DNA from 4 places in the Rhodoferax sp. GW821-FHT07G04 genome. Region 1 is predicted to be linked to each of the others. Evidence: predicted binding sites of a transcription regulator. Region 1 holds the regulator's gene; each other region holds the start of a gene.
What was found. The regulator sigma-54, encoded in region 1, starts transcription at its own class of promoters, with help from an activator protein. The targets are predictions, from matches to a motif close to TGGCANGNAANCTGCTTT.
Positions count from the first base shown of each region.

Region 2: a site for sigma-54 is predicted at 1,917-1,934, ahead of AC07OO_RS17455 (transglutaminase family protein). Genes of this name have one in related genera too.
Region 3: a site for sigma-54 is predicted at 1,695-1,712, ahead of glnA (type I glutamate--ammonia ligase). Genes of this name have one in related genera too.
Region 4: a site for sigma-54 is predicted at 2,161-2,178, ahead of adh (aldehyde dehydrogenase). Genes of this name have one in related genera too.

Region 1 covers NZ_JBWKQD010000002.1:1,001,005-1,005,428, reverse strand. Annotated here, with positions in the region: gene pap (polyphosphate:AMP phosphotransferase) at 1-234, opposite strand, end outside; gene lptA (lipopolysaccharide transport periplasmic protein LptA) at 445-1,092, shown strand; gene lptB (LPS export ABC transporter ATP-binding protein) at 1,167-1,919, shown strand; gene rpoN (RNA polymerase factor sigma-54) at 1,919-3,532, shown strand; gene AC07OO_RS13800 (THUMP domain-containing class I SAM-dependent RNA methyltransferase) at 3,529-4,424, shown strand, end outside.
Region 2 covers NZ_JBWKQD010000003.1:35,440-39,863, forward strand. Annotated here, with positions in the region: gene AC07OO_RS17455 (transglutaminase family protein) at 1-1,847, opposite strand, end outside; gene AC07OO_RS17460 (DNA internalization-related competence protein ComEC/Rec2) at 1,968-4,424, shown strand, end outside.
Region 3 covers NZ_JBWKQD010000001.1:78,622-83,045, reverse strand. Annotated here, with positions in the region: gene AC07OO_RS00355 (sterol desaturase family protein) at 1-504, shown strand, start outside; gene AC07OO_RS00350 (EI24 domain-containing protein) at 550-1,443, shown strand; gene glnA (type I glutamate--ammonia ligase) at 1,757-3,172, shown strand; gene AC07OO_RS00340 (hypothetical protein) at 3,429-3,932, shown strand; gene glnL (nitrogen regulation protein NR(II)) at 3,943-4,424, shown strand, end outside.
Region 4 covers NZ_JBWKQD010000001.1:776,906-781,329, forward strand. Annotated here, with positions in the region: gene AC07OO_RS03560 (sensor histidine kinase, YfiR-like protein-associated) at 1-469, shown strand, start outside; gene adh (aldehyde dehydrogenase) at 560-2,080, opposite strand; gene AC07OO_RS03570 (sigma-54-dependent Fis family transcriptional regulator) at 2,431-4,395, shown strand; gene AC07OO_RS03575 (NAD(P)-dependent oxidoreductase) at 4,413-4,424, opposite strand, start outside.

The sequences.
Region 1 (4,424 bases):
GGGCTCAGAGAAAGCCAGCGTGGACAAAAAGCGGGCGTCCATCCATTCGTACAGCACATTGATGGTCTCGCCCTTGCCGGCGCCATCCTGCCCGCTGACCAACACGATGACCGGAATCTTCTTGTTCTCGTGCAGGTCTACCTGTGCAGTCAGCAGCGCTGCGCGCAGGGCCGGGACTGCGGCCTTGTAGGCAGCTTTGGTGATGGTGTGGCCGATTTCTGCGGATTCGAACATGGGCATGTCTCCTGCTGATTGGCCAAGCCATTCTAGGCCGGGGGGTTGGAGCGGACAGGCATTGATGGAAATGGAGCCTAGCCCTTGTACATACTGAATATGTAGCTATAAAAATAGAAGCGCCCTAAAAAGCCCGGGGTACCAGAAGCGATTGTGGCGCTATGCTCAGTACAATCGTCCAGGCTCCACCCGAGCAAGTTCCGTGCCTTTATGAAAAAACCACCCCAACTTCTGCTGTTCCTGGCCGTTTGCACGGCGCTTGCCATGCCCGCCTGGGCAGAAAAGGCCGACCGCAACAAGCCTATGAATCTCGAAGCCGACACCATGCGCTACGACGATGTCAAACAGCTCACGATCTTCCATGGCAACGTGGTAATGACCAAGGGCACGATCCAAGTCCGCGCCGCCCATATTGATGTGCGCCAGGACGCCGACGGCTATCAGTTCGGCGCTATTTCCGGCTCGCCGGAGCGGCCGGCGTTCTTTCGGCAAAAGCGCGAGGCCCTGGACGAATTCATCGAGGTGGAGAGCGAGCACATTGACTACGACGGCCGTGCCGATATTGTTAAATTCACCGGCAAGGCCCAGTTGCGCCGCCTGCGCGGTGGCGCAGTGGCCGACGAAATCAGCGGCGCGGTCATTGTGTATGAGAACCTGACCGATAAATTCAGTGTGGATGGCAGCAGCGCCGCCAGTGCAAAAACCAGTGCCAGCGCACCCGCGCCCGGCGGCCGGGTGCGAGCCATGCTGACGCCCAAGCCCGAAGCTGCTGCCTCTGCACCGGCGGCGGGCAAGGCGGCATCCCAACCCAGCCCCAACCTGCGCGCCACGACGACATTGGGGGGAACCCCCCAGTGAGCGATGTGGTGGTGGCCGCAGACAGCGGCGAAAGCAGCAAAGACACAGATAGCAGCGCCAACGGCAGCGGCGCGGTGGATTCGACCCTGGGCCGGCTGGAGGTCAGCCATATCCAGAAGTTCTACGGCAAGCGCCAGGTGGTCAAGGATGTGTCCCTGACGATGCGTACCGGCGAGGTCGTGGGGCTGCTGGGGCCCAATGGCGCGGGCAAGACCACATCCTTCTACATCATCGTCGGCCTGCTGCGTGCCAGCGCCGGCGACATCACGATAGATGGCCACTCCATCGAGCACATGCCCATCCACCGCCGTGCGCGCCTGGGGCTGGGCTACCTGCCACAAGAGGCGTCGATTTTCCGCAAGCTCAATGTCGAGGAAAACGTGCGCGCCGTGCTGGAGTTGCAGCACGACGAGGCCGGCAAGCCGCTGAACAACGCCGAGATCGAGCGGCGCCTGACCGCGCTGCTGCAAGACCTGCGCGTCGAGCATCTGCGCGAATCACCGGCGCTGGCGCTGTCGGGTGGTGAGCGCCGCCGTGTGGAGATCGCCCGCGCGCTGGCCACGCGGCCCCGCTTCATCTTGCTGGACGAGCCCTTCGCCGGTATCGACCCGATTGCCGTCATTGAAATCCAGCGCATCATCAATTTCCTGAAGTCGCGCGGCATTGGTGTGTTGATCACCGACCACAACGTGCGCGAGACCCTGGGTATCTGCGACCACGCCTACATCATCAGCGACGGCCGCGTGCTGGCCCAGGGCACGCCTTCCGAGATCGTGGACAACGCCGACGTGCGCCGCGTGTACCTCGGCGAACACTTTCGGATGTGATGAAACAGGGGCTTTCTTTACGCGTCTCGCAGCACCTGGCGCTCACGCCCCAGTTGCAGCAGTCCATCCGCCTGCTGCAACTCTCCACACTGGAACTCAGCCAGGAAGTGGAGCAGATGCTGGACGAAAACCCCTTTCTGGAACTGACCCAGGACGAGGCCGTGCGCGAGGAGTTTGGCCTGGCCCAGGCCGATACGCCGGTCAGTGCGGGGGAGCGTGAATCCGAAGTTGCTTCCAATTCCGTAGCGGACTATCCAGATTCCACGGGGGCTAGCAGCACAAAGGACGAAGACACCACCCCGCTGGGCAGCGGTGACGACGAACCCAGCTGGGACGGCGACGGCACAACCGAACTGGTGCCCGACGACGGCGAATGGGGCACGGATGCCAAGGCCCGCACCAACAACCTGGGTGACGACGAAGACACCGACGCCACCGAACTGGCCCGTACCCAGGAGTCGCTGCAGTCTTTCCTGCACCGCCAGGCGCTGGGCCTGCGCCTGGGCGAGGTGGATGCCAGCGCGCTGCGCTTTCTGATCGAGTCGCTGAACGACGACGGCTACCTCGAAGACCCGCTGCCCGAGCTGGCCCGCAGCCTAGCCGGTGACGCGGATGAAGAACAGCTGGAAGACCTGGTCCACCACTTCACGGTCGCCCTGGGCCTGCTGCAAAGCCTGGAGCCTGCTGGTGTGGGCGCCCGCGACCTGGGTGAATGCCTGCGCCTGCAACTGCGCGCCCAACTGGACGACGCGCTGGACCCGCCCGAGCCCGAGCAGGCCGCACTATTGGCCTTGGCGCTGCGCATCTGCGCCCAGCCCATGGACCTGCTGGCCCGCCGCGATGTCAAGACCCTGGTGCAGCGCTGCAACGGCACCGACGCACAGACGCGCGAGGCCATCACGCTGATCGCCCGCCTGGAACCCAAGCCCGGCCGCCGCTTTGTGGATGTGGAGCGCAACATCGTTGTGCCCGATGTGCTGGTGGTGCCCGTGGGCAAGGTGCGCCCCGGTGTCAACCCGCAGTTCCGCGTGATGCTCAACCCCGAGGTCATGCCCAAGCTGCGCGTGCACGACATTTATGCCAACGTGCTGCGCAACCACCGTGGTGGCGGCAAGGACAGCGCCAGTTACGCCGGCCTGCAGCAGCGCCTGCAAGAGGCGCGCTGGTTCATCAAGAACATCCAGCAGCGCTTTGACACCATCCTGCGCGTCAGCACCGCCATCGTGGACCGGCAAAAAAGCTTCTTCACGCACGGCGAGCTGGCCATGCGCCCCCTGGTGCTGCGCGAGATTGCCGACGAACTGGGCCTGCACGAGTCCACCATCAGCCGCGTCACCACCGCCAAATACATGGCCACGCCGTTCGGCACCTTCGAGCTGAAATATTTCTTCGGCTCCGGCCTGGGCACAGAGTCCGGCGGCAATGCGTCCAGCACGGCCGTGCGCGCACTCATCAAGCAATTCATCAGCGCCGAAAGCGACAAAAAGCCCTTGAGTGATAACCAGATTTCCGAGATGCTGAAAGAGCAGGGCATCGAATGCGCCCGCCGCACGGTTGCCAAATACCGCGAGGGGCTGAAGATTGCTCCCGCGTCGTTGAGGAAGGCTTTATGAACTCACTCCAAATCTTCCTCCCCTGCGCCGCCGGCGTAGAAGACCTGCTGGCCCATGAGGTGCACGACCTGACCGGTTTGATGGGCCAGGACCTGCTGACACGCCGTGGCGGGGTGATGGCCCAGGCCTCGTGGCGCGACGCGCTGCGGCTCAACTTGCACAGCCGCTTGGCCCAGCGCGTGCTGGTGCAGCTGAACTACACGGAATACCGCACCGAACAAGACCTGTACCGCGCCGCCAGCGACGTGGCGTGGGAGATCTGGTTCACGCCCCAGCAGTCGATCAAGGTCGAGGTGACGGCCCAGCACAGCCCGCTGAACAGCCTGAACTTTGCCGCGCTCAAGATCAAGGACGCCGTTTGCGACCGCTTCCGCGCCAAGGCCCACGGGGTGCGCCCGGACGTCAACACCCAGTGGCCCGATGTGCGCATTTATGCCCACCTGACCACCGACACTTGCTCGCTGTATATCGACACCTCGGGCGAGCCGCTGTTCAAGCGCGGCTGGCGCGAGGACAAGGGCGAGGCGCCGCTGAAAGAGACGCTGGCCGCGGCCATGATTGCCGCCTGCGGCTGGGCCGAGGGTGACGATGATCTGTTGCCGCTGTACGACCCCTGCTGCGGTAGCGGCACCATTGCCATCGAGGCCGCGCAGATCGCCTGCAACATCGCACCGGGCAGCCTGCGCCGCTTTGCGTTTGAGAAATACATTCCGTTCCAGCAACACGTCTGGGACGCCATCAAGGCCGAAGCTGCCGCTGCCGTCGTCAAGCCGGGACCCGACCAGGGGCCATTGATTTTTGGCAGCGATGTGTCCCACCGGATGGTGGACTTTGCCCAGCGCAATGCCGAGCGCGCCGGTGTGGCCGATGTCGTCGAGTTCCGCGGTGGCGA
Region 2 (4,424 bases), on a different contig from region 1:
TCCTGCTGTGTGGTGGCGCTGCTCAGGTAGGGCACATCGGCACGGGCCGTCTGGCCACCCACAGTGCCGACCGGTGGCGCGGCGGTGCTGCTGGTGACGGCCGGGCCAGCGGCGTTGGCGTAGCGCGCAATGAATGCGCCATGCGAGGGCAATGGTCCGCGCGGCGCGCTGGGGTCGGTCTCTACCAAATAGGGGAAGTCGGCCTTGCTGACCCATGGCAACGAGTCCAGCGGCAGACGCAGGCCCATGGGTGAATCGCCGGGCATCAGGTACATGCGCTCGTCACGGAAGAACCAGGGGCCGGTGGTCCACTTCGGGCCACTGAGGCTGGGGCCTTCACCGGCTTTGATGGGCAGCACATAGCCGATGGCGGTGTCCAGCTTTTGTGCGAACACGCGGCGCAGCCGCGCGCGCTCCATTTCGTCGTCGAGCTTGGAGTGGAACGGGTCCACATTCACCGGCAGGCGCCGTTCGCGCCACAGGTAGTACCAGGCGTCTTCGTAGCCAGGCAGGATGTACTGGTCGGTCACGCCCAGGCGCCTGCACAGGGTCTGCGTGAAGCGCATGGCATCTGCGCTGGTGTAGTAGGTGGGATCGCGCTCGTCGGTGAACAGCGAAGGGTCGGACCAGACCGGCTGTTTGTCGGCCCGCCAGTAGATGTTCAATGCCCAGCGCGGCAGCTGCTCACCGGGGTACCACTTGCCCTGACCAAAATGCAGGAAACCGCCCTGGCCGTATTCGTGGCGCAGCTTGTGCACCAAGGCTGTAGCAAAGCCGCGCTTGGTGGGGCCTAGGGCGTCGGTGTTCCATTCGGCGGCGTCGCGGTCGTTGACGGCCACAAAGGTGGGCTCACCCCCCATGGTCAAGCGCACATCGCCGGCTACCAACTCTTTGTCTACCGCAGCGCCCAGGTCCATGACGTCGGCCCATTGCTCCTCGGTATAGGGCTTGGTTACACGGGGCGACTCGTAGATGCGGGTCACCTGCATGTGGTGGCTGAACTCCACCTCGCTCTCGTCCACGCCGCCTTCAATGGGCGCCGCCCCCGAGGGCTGGGGTGTGCAGGCCAGCGGGATGTGGCCTTCACCGGCCAGCAGGCCGCTGGTGGCGTCCAGGCCTATCCAGCCGGCGCCAGGCAAATAGACTTCGCACCAGGCGTGCAGGTCGGTGAAATCGACCTCGGTACCGCTGGGACCGTCCAGGGCCTTGACGTCGGGTTTGAGCTGTATCAGATAGCCCGACACAAAGCGGGCCGCCAGCCCGCAATGGCGCAGCAGTTGCACCAGCAACCAGCCGGAGTCGCGGCAGGAGCCCGATCCCTTGGTCAGCGTTTCCTCCGGCGTTTGCACGCCGGGCTCCATGCGTATGGTGTAGCGGATGTCGTTGTGCAGCATCTGGTTCAGGTCGACCAGAAAATCGATGGTGCGCCGCTTGGTGTAGTTGATCTTGGCGAGGTAGTCGTTGAGCAGCGGGGTGCGCTCGTCGGCCAGCAGATAGGGCAGCAGTTCTTCCTGCAGCATGGGTTCGTATTTGAACGGAAACTCCTCGGCTGACGGCTCCAGAAAGAAGTCGAACGGGTTGTAGACCGCCATCTCGACGACCACGTCCACCGTGACCTTGAACTCGCGCGTCTTGTTGGGGAAGACCAGTCTCGCCTGGTAGTTGGCAAACGGGTCTTGCTGCCAGTTCAGGAAGTGGCCCTCGCTGGGCTCCACTTTGAGCGAATAGGAAATGATCTTGCTACGGCAGTGCGGCGCCGGGCGCAGGCGCACAACCTGGGGGCCTAGCGCTACCAGGCGGTCGTAGCGGTAGTGGGTAACGTGGTTCAGTGCAGCGTGAATGGACATGGCAGATCGTCTCGTTAGGACTCGTAAGTCGGTTCAATGCAAAGGGGCGTCCCGTTGCACGCATGGTAGCAAGCAATTACTACGCCACCGAAAATAGCGGGTTAGCATGGCCCTGTGCGCATGCTCTCTTTCCTCTTCCACGGTCAAGCCCGATTGCTGTTGGCGGCATTGCTGGGTGTGGTGCTGGGCACGGCCCTGCAATTGCAGCAGGCGCAGCTCTTTGCGTGGCAGGTCTATGCGGCTATTGTGCTGCTAGCCCTCGTCGTATATGCACTATCAGCTATTGAAAACATAGCATACGCTTGGCACTCGGTGTTGGCGATGCTGGCGCTGGGGCTGCTGTGTTTTGGTACGACGGGCCTGCGCTCCACTGTCTATCTGGGTGAGGCCCTGGACCCGGCATTGGAGGGGCGCGATGTGCAGGTCGTGGGCGTGGTGGCCAGCCTGCCCCAACGCAACGAATCGGGCCTGCGCTTTCGGCTGGAGGTGGAATCTGCATCCCTGGATGCCAAGGCGCTGCGCCTGCCGCCGCTGGTGGATGTGGGCTGGTATGGCGGTACGTTTTCCGCCGGGCCTGCGGTGTGGGAGGGCGCTACCAATCCCAAGGACGCAGCCAAGAACGCCGACGCCGTGTTGCCCCCGTCCAGCCAAAACCGCCAGCCGGCCGATGTGCGGGCCGGCGAGCGCTGGGCGCTGACGCTGCGGCTGAAGGCGCCGCACGGCAGCCGCAACCCCTTTGGCTTTGACTACGAACTCTGGTTGTGGGAGCAGGGCGTACAGGCCACTGGCTATGTGCGCTCTACCGCCAAAGACGCTGAGCCGCAAAACCTCGGCCAGACCTGGCGCCACCCCGTCGTGCTGGCCCGCCAGACGGTGCGCACGCGCATCTACCAGCAGGTGAGCGAGCGCCAGTTTGCCGGCATGATCGCCGCGCTGGTGGTGGGCGACCAGGCGGCCATTGACCGGGTGGACTGGGATGTGTTCCGCGCCACGGGCGTCGCGCATTTGGTCAGTATCTCTGGGCTCCACATAACCATGTTTGCCTGGGGCGCGGCCTGGCTGGTGGGCTGGCTCTGGCGGCGCTCGGGTCGGCTGTGCATTGCGTTGCCGGCACCCAGTGCGGCGCTGGTCGGTGGCGTGTTGCTGGCCACTGCTTACGCCGTATTCTCTGGCTGGGGCGTGCCGGCCCAGCGCACCTGCCTGATGCTGGCCACGGTCGCGCTGCTGCGTCTGTCGGGCGCGCGCTGGCCCTGGCCCCTGGTGTGGATGCTGGCCTGCGCCGTGGTCGTGGTTTGCGACCCTTGGGCGCTGCTGCAGGCCGGGTTCTGGTTGAGCTTTGTCGCGGTGGGTGTGCTATTTGCTACTGATTTAGGAGCGAATAATGCAGATGATACGAGGGCTAACGGACTAAATGGCTTGCAAGATCCCGGCGAACCTGCTCCAAGAAGCCTGGCACTTCTCCGGGGCGGTGCAATGCGCGCTGCGAGAGGCCTGGCGGGCGCCTTTCGTGAGCAATGGGTGATCACGGTGGCGCTGACGCCGCTGACGCTGCTGCTGTTTGGTCAGGTGTCGGTCGTGGGTTTGGTTGCCAATGCATTGGCCATCCCGTGGATCACGCTGGTGGTAACACCCCTGGCCATGTTGGGCGTGCTGCTGCCGGCGTTGTGGACTGTGGCGGCTGGTGCTATCGGCTGGTTGTATGCCTATCTGCAGTGGCTGGCGTCTTGGCCGTGGGCATCTGTTGCGGTGGCGGTACCGCCGCTGTGGGCGGGCGCGGCCGGCGTGTTGGGTGGGCTGCTGTTGGTGTTGCCTTGGTCTTGGCGTTTACGGGTCTTGGGTCTGCCCCTGTTGCTGCCGGTCTTGCTGTGGCGCGCACCGTTGCCGGCGGTGGGGCAGTTTGAACTGCTGGCCGCTGATATCGGCCAGGGCAATGCCGTGTTGGTGCGCACAGCCAACCACGCGCTGCTGTACGACGCAGGCCCCCGCTTCAGCCTGGAGAGCGATGCTGGCCACCGCGTGCTGGTGCCGCTTTTGCAGGCCTTGCATACACGGCTGGACATGCTGTTGCTCAGCCACCGGGACATGGACCACGTGGGCGGCGCGCCCGCCGTGCTGACCATGCAGCCCCGGGCCGAACTGCTTAGTTCCATTGAGGCCGGCAATGCCTTGCAGACCTTGCGTCCGGCCCGGCGCTGCGTGGCGGGCCAGCATTGGGAATGGGATGGCGTACAGTTTGACGTGCTACATCCTCAGGCGACGGACTATGACGCGCAAGCCAAGTCCAACGCCATGTCCTGCGTGCTGCGCATTGCCAATGGTGCACAAACGGCCTTGCTGGTGGGGGATATTGAGCAGCCGCAAGAGGCGGCTTTGGTGGAGCAGGGCGTTGACCTTAGAGCGGATGTACTGCTGGTTCCGCACCACGGTAGCAAGACCTCCAGCAGTGCGGAATTTCTGGACGCTGTGGCGCCGCGCACAGCCATCGTCCAATCCGGCTACCGCAACCGCTTTGGCCACCCGGCGCCCGCCGTGCTGGCGCGCTACCAGGAGCGGCAGATCGCAATCGTGGATTCGCCC
Region 3 (4,424 bases), on a different contig from region 1:
CAGCACCAGTTTGAGTGGTGGTGGCGCTTGCATTCCCTGCACCACGCGCAGCGCCAGATGACGATGTGGAGCGACAACCGCAACCACCTGCTGGATGACCTGGTGCGGGACACCCTGATGGTGGTGGTGGCCCAATTGATTGGCATTGCACCAGGGCAGTTTGTCGCGGTGTCCGCCTTTACGCAGCTCAGTGAGAGCTTCCAGCACGCCAATCTGCGGGTCTGGTTTGGCCGTGTAGGTGAGCGCCTGTGGGTCAGCCCGCGCTTCCACCGCTTGCACCATGCGATTGGCGTCGGGCATGAGTCGCATGGCAAGAACACGCTCGGCGGAGCGAACTTCGGTGTGTTGCTGCCTTGGTGGGACGTGCTGTTCGGCACGGCCAATTTCGAGCACCGCTTCGATCCCACCGGCGTGCGTGACCAGGTGGAGCAGGGCAGGGACTATGGGCGCGGATTCTGGAGCCAGCAATGGCAGGGGATCAAGCGCCTGGTCGGCAAGGCATAGCCTGGGCAAACTTGATAGATAGGCGGGTGGCGTTATGCTTGCGCCATGAACCTGCTTCTTGACTCCTTCTGGCGCGCAGCACTGTATTGCCTGCGGCCCCAGGTCATTCTGTGGTCCTTGCTGCCACTGATTCTGATGATTGCCGCCACGGTGGGCCTGGGCTACCTGCTGTGGGACTATGCACTGGACCAGGTTCGTGTCTTGTTGGAATCCTCCACCTTCGTCAACCATGGTTGGGCCTGGCTCGATGGCATGGGCTTGGGCCGCATCAAGACGGTGCTGGCGCCCCTGGTTGTGATTTTTACGGTGACGCCGGTCATCGTCGTTGCCTGCCTTCTGCTCGTCGCATTGATGATGACGCCCATGTTGGTGCGTCTGGTGGCCAAACGGCGGTTCGCGAGCCTGGAGGAGCGCAATGGCGCTTCCATCTGGCACAGCCTGGCCTGGTCGCTGGGATCATCGGTGCTGGCCTTTGTCGCGCTGCTGATTTCCGTTCCGCTGTGGTTTGTGCCGCCCCTGGTGCTGGTCTTGCCACCGTTGATCTGGGGCTGGCTGACCTACCGTGTGATGGCTTTTGATGCCTTGGCGGCCCACGCCGACAAAGAGGAACGCAGCGCCGTGCTCAAGCGCTATCGCCCGCAGTTGCTGGGCATGGGCGTGCTATGTGGCTACCTGGGGGCGGCACCCAGCCTGGTGTGGGCCTCGGGGGCCTTTTTCCCGCCCTGGTTCGTGTTTCTGGCGCCGCTGGCGATCTGGATTTACACGCTGGTCTTTGCCTTCTCCTCGCTATGGTTCATTCACTACTGCCTGGCGATTTTGCAGGAGTTGCGTCGTGCTCAACTGGCGGCTGCTACGGCCGCGGCGACCCCCATTGCGCTGGACGCCGAACCGCCAGCGGCCCCGGCTGCCACAGGCATACGCTTCATGCCGCTGGAGTAGCCTGTTGCTTGCGGCCTGGGTAGCCCACGCTGCAAGTGCGATGGCGATGGGTGGTGCGCTCGAAATTGGTGCATTGGTATATTTGCACCAATAATGTGCATTGTTGAGGCATCCTGTTTTGGTGCATCTGGCCGCGATGAGCCATTGTTACCGGGCGTGCATGCGGGTGACTTTGCGCCCGCCCGAGTGGAAAGCCCGATTTCTCAGGGCAGAATAGAGTGCTTTACCAAAATCAGGTCCAGGGCAGCGGTTGGCACAAAAGCTGCGTTGTGGACTGGGCGAATTTTTTACAACCGAGCAACAGGAGTATTTGATGGCCAAGACCGTCGCAGACGTCATGAAGATGGTGAAAGAAAATGAAGTCAAGTTCGTTGACTTCCGTTTCACCGATACCCGCGGCAAAGAACAGCACGTGACCGTGCCCGTTTCGCATTTCGACGAAGACAAATTCACATCCGGCCACGCATTCGACGGCTCCTCCGTCGCGGGCTGGAAGGGCATTGAAGCATCCGACATGCAGTTGATGCCCGATCCCAATACCGCCAATATCGACCCCTTCTTCGAAGAAACCACGCTGTTCATGAGCTGCGACGTGGTCGAGCCCAGCGACGGCAAGGCCTATGACCGTGACCCACGTTCCATCGCCAAGCGCGCTGAAGCCTACCTCAAGGCCAGCGGCATTGGCGATACGGCCTACTTCGGTCCAGAACCCGAATTCTTCATCTTCGACGGTGTGCGTTGGTCCAACGAACCCGGCAAGGTTATGTTCGAAATCGAAGAGTACGAAGCACCCTGGAACAGCGGCGCCAAGCTCGAAGGCGGCAACCGCGGCCACCGTCCCACGGTCAAGGGCGGCTACTTCCCCGTGCCCCCCGTCGACAGCACGCAAGACATGCGTGCAGAAATGTCCCTGATCCTCGAATCCCTGGGCATCCCGGTTGAAGTGTTCCACCACGAAGTGGCGGGCGCAGGGCAAAACGAAATCGGCACCAAGTTCAGTACCCTGGTGGAACGCGCCGACTGGACCCAAGTGTTGAAGTATGTGGTGCAAAACGTGGCCAATGCCTATGGCAAGACCGCTACCTTCATGCCCAAGCCCTACGCCGGCGACAACGGCTCCGGCATGCACGTGCACCAGTCCATCTGGAAAGACGGCAAGAACCTGTTTGCCGGCGACGGCTATGCCGGTCTGTCCGACTTCGCGCTGTACTACGTGGGCGGCATCATCAAGCATGCACGTGCTTTGAACGCCATCACCAACCCCGGTACAAACAGTTACAAACGTCTGGTGCCCGGCTACGAAGCACCCGTGAAGCTGGCCTACAGCTCGCGCAACCGTTCCGCATCGATCCGCATTCCGTTTGTGGCCAACCCCAAGGGCCGCCGCATCGAAGCGCGTTTCCCCGATCCATCTGCCAACCCCTACCTGGCCTTCTCGGCCCTGATGATGGCCGGCCTGGACGGCGTGGAAAACAAGATCCATCCCGGCGAAGCCGCGACCAAGGATCTGTACCACCTGCCGCCCGAGGAAGATGCACTGGTGCCAACCGTGTGCCACAGCCTGGACCAGGCGCTGGATTGCCTCAACGCAGACCGCGGTTTCCTGACCAAGGGCGGTGTGTTCACCGACTCCATGCTCGATGCCTACATCGAACTGAAGATGGGTGAAGTGACCCGCCTGCGCATGGCTCCTCACCCTGTCGAGTACGACATGTACTACTCGCTGTAAGCCCTGCGGCTTGCGTTGCAAACAAAAGGACGGCATCTGCCGTCCTTTTTGTTTTGGCGCCGGGCCGCCCCAAGCCAAGATGTGGCCCCTTGGGGGCAGGGAGCCACACGCAGTGGGTGACCGTGGGGCACAAGTTTCTTTGAACCTGTTGCAGCAAAGCGCCTCCAATGCCGATATAGACTCGCAGGATTTTGTTTTTCGTGCCTTTTGGCGCATACTGACTATCCGGCCCTGCACATCGTTGCGTGGACACAGAATGAAAATCGCTTTACTGATCCCTTTGTTGGCAGCATTGGCAGGCACCGCCAGCTGGGCTCAAGACCGCATCTACCGATGCGGCAACGAATACACCAACACCATCCCCGAGTCCCAGGCCAAGAACTGCAAGCTGGTCTCGGGTGGCAACGTTACCGTGGTGCAGTCCCACAAACCCAACCCCAACCGCGTGGCTGCGGCCACCCAGCCAGGCCAGCGCGTGGATGCGAGTGACCAGCGCGCCAAGGATTCCGACTCTCGTTTGATCCTGGAATCCGAGCTGAAGAAAGCAGAAGCTCGGCGTGCCGAACTGCTCAAGGAATACAACAACGGCGAGCCCGAAAAACTGGGCGCCGAGATGCGCAACAACCAGAAATACATTGACCGCGTGGCCGAACTGAAGGCCAGCATCAGCCGCAGCGAAAGCGATATCGATGGCATACGCCGCGAGTTGAGCCGCGTCCCATCCGCAGCGCCGCAGCCCAACAACAGCGCCCCTCGTTGACTCCAGCGACGTGGACGCGTCTACCCCCTACCAATCGTTTGATCTGCTCGCCACCCTGGTGGCGGTCGTGCGTACCAATGCCGAAGTCGTGTTCTCTAACGCGGCCTTGGAAGATGTGTTGGGCATCTCGCGGCGCGCGATTGTCGGCTCCTGTTTGTCAGACACTTTCACCGAACCCTCGCTGCTGCAAAACGCATTGAGTGGCGTGCGTGAGAACGCATTTGCGGTGCTGCGCTACGACGCCTTTCTGAAGCGCGCGGGTGGCGACCCCATGCCGGTGCATGTCATCATCTCGTGGACCGAGCCGGTGGAGTCCATCATCGTGGAGATGGTGCCGTTGGAGCAGCAGACCCGCCAGGATCGTGAAGAGCGCTTGGCCGAGCAGGCGCAGACCAACAAGGAGCTGATACGCAACCTGGCCCATGAGATCAAGAATCCACTGGGCGGCATCCGTGGTGCTGCGCAGTTGCTGGAGATGGAAATGGAGTCGAC
Region 4 (4,424 bases), on a different contig from region 1:
CGCGACCATCCAGCAATGGGCACGCCAACCAGGGGGTACTGGCACTCCATCGGAACCACAAGCCACATCGGCACCCGCACCCGCGAACCCTGCCCCATCCACAGAGTCTGTGGTGGCCGCACCCGCATGGCCCGGCCTGGATGTCGACAAGGGGCTGGGCATTTGGCAAGACCCCAAGGGCTACCGCGAGTTTCTGCTGAAGTTCGCGGTCATGTACGCCGATTGCAGCCGCCAACTGGGTGACGCCTATGGAGCGAACGACCGCGTGGCCGCGCGCGCACAACTGCACAAGCTGCGCGGCGCCGCCGGTACCATGGCCCTGGACGATGTGGCCCGCTATGCCGGGGCACTGGAGACGCTGGACGATACCGCCGACGCCCGCGCTGCGCTACAGACCTTGCAGGCGGCACTGGAGACGGCGTTCGTGTCGATTGCCGCCTATGCCGCCAGCACGGCGTCTCTGGCGTAAGCTACTAATTTGATAGCTTCACATTTAGCATTTACGGGGGCTAGCGCCATTTTTTCCAAGTGGCGATAGCCCACCGGAGCAGTTTACGCGTCAGAAGAAGCCCAGCTTGCTTTCGCTGTAGCTCACCAGCAGGTTTTTGGTTTGCTGGTAGTGGTCCAGCATCACTTTGTGGGTCTCGCGGCCGATACCCGATTCCTTGTAGCCGCCAAACGCTGCATGTGCTGGGTAGGCGTGGTAGCAGTTGGTCCACACGCGGCCGGCCTTGATGGCACGGCCCATGCGGTAGGCCACGTTGCCATTGCGGCTCCACACACCGGCACCCAGGCCGTAGAGCGTGTCGTTGGCAATTTCCAGCGCCTCGGCCTCGTCCTTGAAGGTCGTCACGGCCAGCACGGGGCCGAAGATTTCTTCTTGGAAGATGCGCATCTTGTTGTGGCCTTTGAACAGCGTGGGCTGCACGTAATAGCCATTGGCCAAGTCGCCGCCCAAATGGGCCTGGGCGCCGCCGATCAGCACCTCGGCGCCTTCCTGCTTGCCCAGGTCCAGATACGACAGGATCTTGTTCAACTGCTCCTTGGAGGCCTGTGCGCCCAGCATCGTGTCGGTGTCCAGCGGGCTGCCCTGTTGAATAGCGGCCACGCGCTTCAGGGCCTTGGCCATGAACTTGTCGTAGATGCTCTCCTGGATCAGCGCGCGGCTGGGGCAGGTGCAGACCTCGCCCTGGTTGAAGGCAAACAGCACCAGGCCCTCGATGGCCTTGTCCAGAAAACCATCGTCCTTGTCCATGACATCGGCAAAGAAGATGTTGGGCGACTTGCCACCCAGCTCCAATGTAGCGGGGATCAGGTTGTTGGCCGCGGCCTGCGCAATCACACGGCCGGTGGCGGTGGAACCGGTGAACGCGATCTTGGCGATGCGCTTGCTGGTAGCCAGCGGCATGCCGGCTTCACGGCCGTAGCCGTTGACGATGTTCAGCACACCCGGTGGCAGCAAATCGGCAATCAACTCGGCCACCAGCAGGATGCTGATGGGTGTGGACTCCGCGGGCTTCAGCACCACACAATTGCCAGCACCGAGCGCCGGGGCCAGCTTCCAGGCCGCCATCAAAATAGGGAAGTTCCACGGAATGATCTGTCCCACCACACCCAGCGGCTCATGCAGGTGGTAGGCCACGGTGTTCTCGTCGATGTGGCTCAGCGCCCCCTCTTGCGCGCGCAGGCAGCCGGCAAAGTAGCGGAAGTGGTCCACGGCGAGCGGTATGTCGGCATTCAGGGTTTCGCGTATGGGCTTGCCGTTGTCCACGGTCTCGGCATAGGCCAGGCGCTCCAGGTTGGCTTCAATCCGGTCGGCAATCTTCAACAGGATGTTGGAGCGCTCGGCCGGCGATGTCTTGCCCCAGGCATCCGCCGCGGCGTGGGCCGCGTCCAGCGCCAGTTCGATGTCGGCGGCCGTGGAGCGCGCCGCGCGGGTATAGGGCTTGCCGGTGACCGGGGTGATCACCTCGAAGTATTCGCCCTTGACCGGTGGCACAAACTTGCCGCCGATGAAGTTGTCGTAATGCACCTGGAATTGCTGGGGTGCGTCGGGCGATCCGGGTTTTGCGTACAGCATGTCGTATGTCTCCTGGTTATATCGGTAGTAGTAACGCCCAGCCGGAAGTGCCTTGGCTTCCACGGCTTTGCACATGACTATTTGCATGCGGCGTGCCAGGCTCCGGTTTCAACCCGAAGCGGAGGAAATTGCCTTGTTCGCCTGACACAACAACCTGGTAGCCTGCGGTACAGACACCACCGCTGTGCCAATGCGGCACACCCACTGTGTCAAAACGGAACACCGCCTGCGCCAATCGGGTTGAAATGGCATTTGGCACTGGCGCACAATGGCATGCATGCGGCACAGGCTCAGCCGCAAAGCCGGAGGTAGCACACCCACCCCGCTGATCCATTCAGGAGACAAGGCCCATGCCCACACCCGCGTTGCAAGAACGTTCGGTACCCAGCCAACTGCGCGAAGCCCGCCGCCAGTTGGTCAGCCACGGCCGGCTGCCTGCCGACCTGATCCAGGGGGATCTGGCCCGCTCCTGGCTGCGCTGCTGGCAGTTGGGTTTGCAGCCGATAGGCCGCGCGCCAGGCGCACCCAATGCATCGGGCGCGCAATTGGCACGGGCGCTGGAGCGCCAGCGCGAACTGGTGGCCCATGCCCGGCCCGTCATGGAATTCCTGCACGAGCAGACCCGTGGCACCGACAGCATGAGCATCTTGGCAGGGCCAGACGGCATGTTGCTGCACACCCTGGGTGACCCGCAGTTCATAGGCCGTGCCGAGCGTGTGGCGCTACGCTTGGGCGCCACCTGGCATGAGCAGTTTCGCGGCACCAATGCCATTGGCACGGCACTGGCCGAAGAGCACGCCGTCGTCGTCCATGCGGCCGAGCACTACTTGGAGCGCAATGGATTTTTGACTTGCGCCGCCGTGCCGATACATGACCCCAAGGGCCGCATTCTGGGTGTGCTGGATGTCTCGGGTGACCACAGGGGCTACCACCGCCACACGCTGGGCCTGGTGCGCTCGGCCGCCCGCATGATCGAGCACCGGCTGTTTGACACACGCCACGACACCCGCCAATGGTGCGGACTGCGCCTGCGCTTTCACATGCAGGCCGAGGGCATTGGCACCGTAGCCGAGGGCCTGTTGGCAGTTACACCAGAGGGCCACTTGGCGGGTGCCAACGCAGCGGCTCTGGACCTGTTGGGACTGGACTGGGCTCGGCTATCCCACACACCACTGGAAGCCGTGCTGGCCGAGCGCCTTGAACAGTTGCTGGACTGGGGCCAGCGCGCATCGTCCACGCCCCACGTGGTGCACACCACGGCGGGCCGGGCCGTCTGGGTACGCGTAGAGGCGGCGCGTCCCAGTTACCTGGCACGCCAACCCGCACCGCCCAGCCAACGCATGCCGGTGACCGACCTGAACCCCACCGACGCGCTCGCCGCACTGGACACCGGAGACAGCGTTCTGTGTACCGCCATTGCCCGCGCCCGCAAACTGCTGGGTAAGCCCATCGCCGTGCTGCTGCAAGGAGAATCCGGCGTGGGCAAGGAGGTGTTTGCCCGCGCTGCCCACCAGAGCGGCCCACGGCGAGATCAACCGTTTGTCGCCGTCAACTGTGCCGCCCTACCCGAGAACCTGATCGAAGCCGAACTGTTCGGTTACCAGAGCGGCGCCTTCACTGGCGCGCGGCGTGAAGGTGCGCCGGGTCGTATACGCGAGGCCCATGGTGGCACGCTGTTTCTGGATGAGATTGGCGACATGCCACTGCCACTGCAAGCCCGCCTGTTGCGCGTGCTGCAAGAGCGCATGGTGGTGCCACTGGGCGGTGGCAAGCCGGTCGCCGTGGACTTCTGCCTGGTCTGCGCCACCCACCGCGACCTGCCCACGGAAATGCAGGCCGGGCGCTTTCGCGAAGACCTGTACTACCGCCTCAATGGCCTGACGTTGCGCCTGCCACCGCTGCGTGAGCGCGGCGACTTGCAGCACCTGCTGCAGCGGGAACTAAAGGCTTTGGTACCCGAACGCAACATCCACATCGCGCCCGATTTGCTACAGGCCCTGCAGGCCTACCGCTGGCCCGGCAATCTGCGCCAGTTGTTCAATGTGCTGCGCACCGCCTGCGCCTTGTTGGATCCCGAAGACGACACCATCACCTGGGACCATCTGCCGGACGATGTGCTACAGGCCCTGCGCCCACTTCAGCAGGTCGCTCCCAACACCTTGGACACAACGCAGTACGCTGAAACACAGGGAGACCTGCGCACCCAGTCACGCCAGACCATGGAGCGCACCGTGGCCCAGTGCGCCGGCAACATCTCAGAGGCGGCGCGTCTGCTGGGTGTCAGCCGCAACACCCTATACCGCCGGCTACGCTGATAGTTCAGCGTTGTCACTCAGGCGCGGGC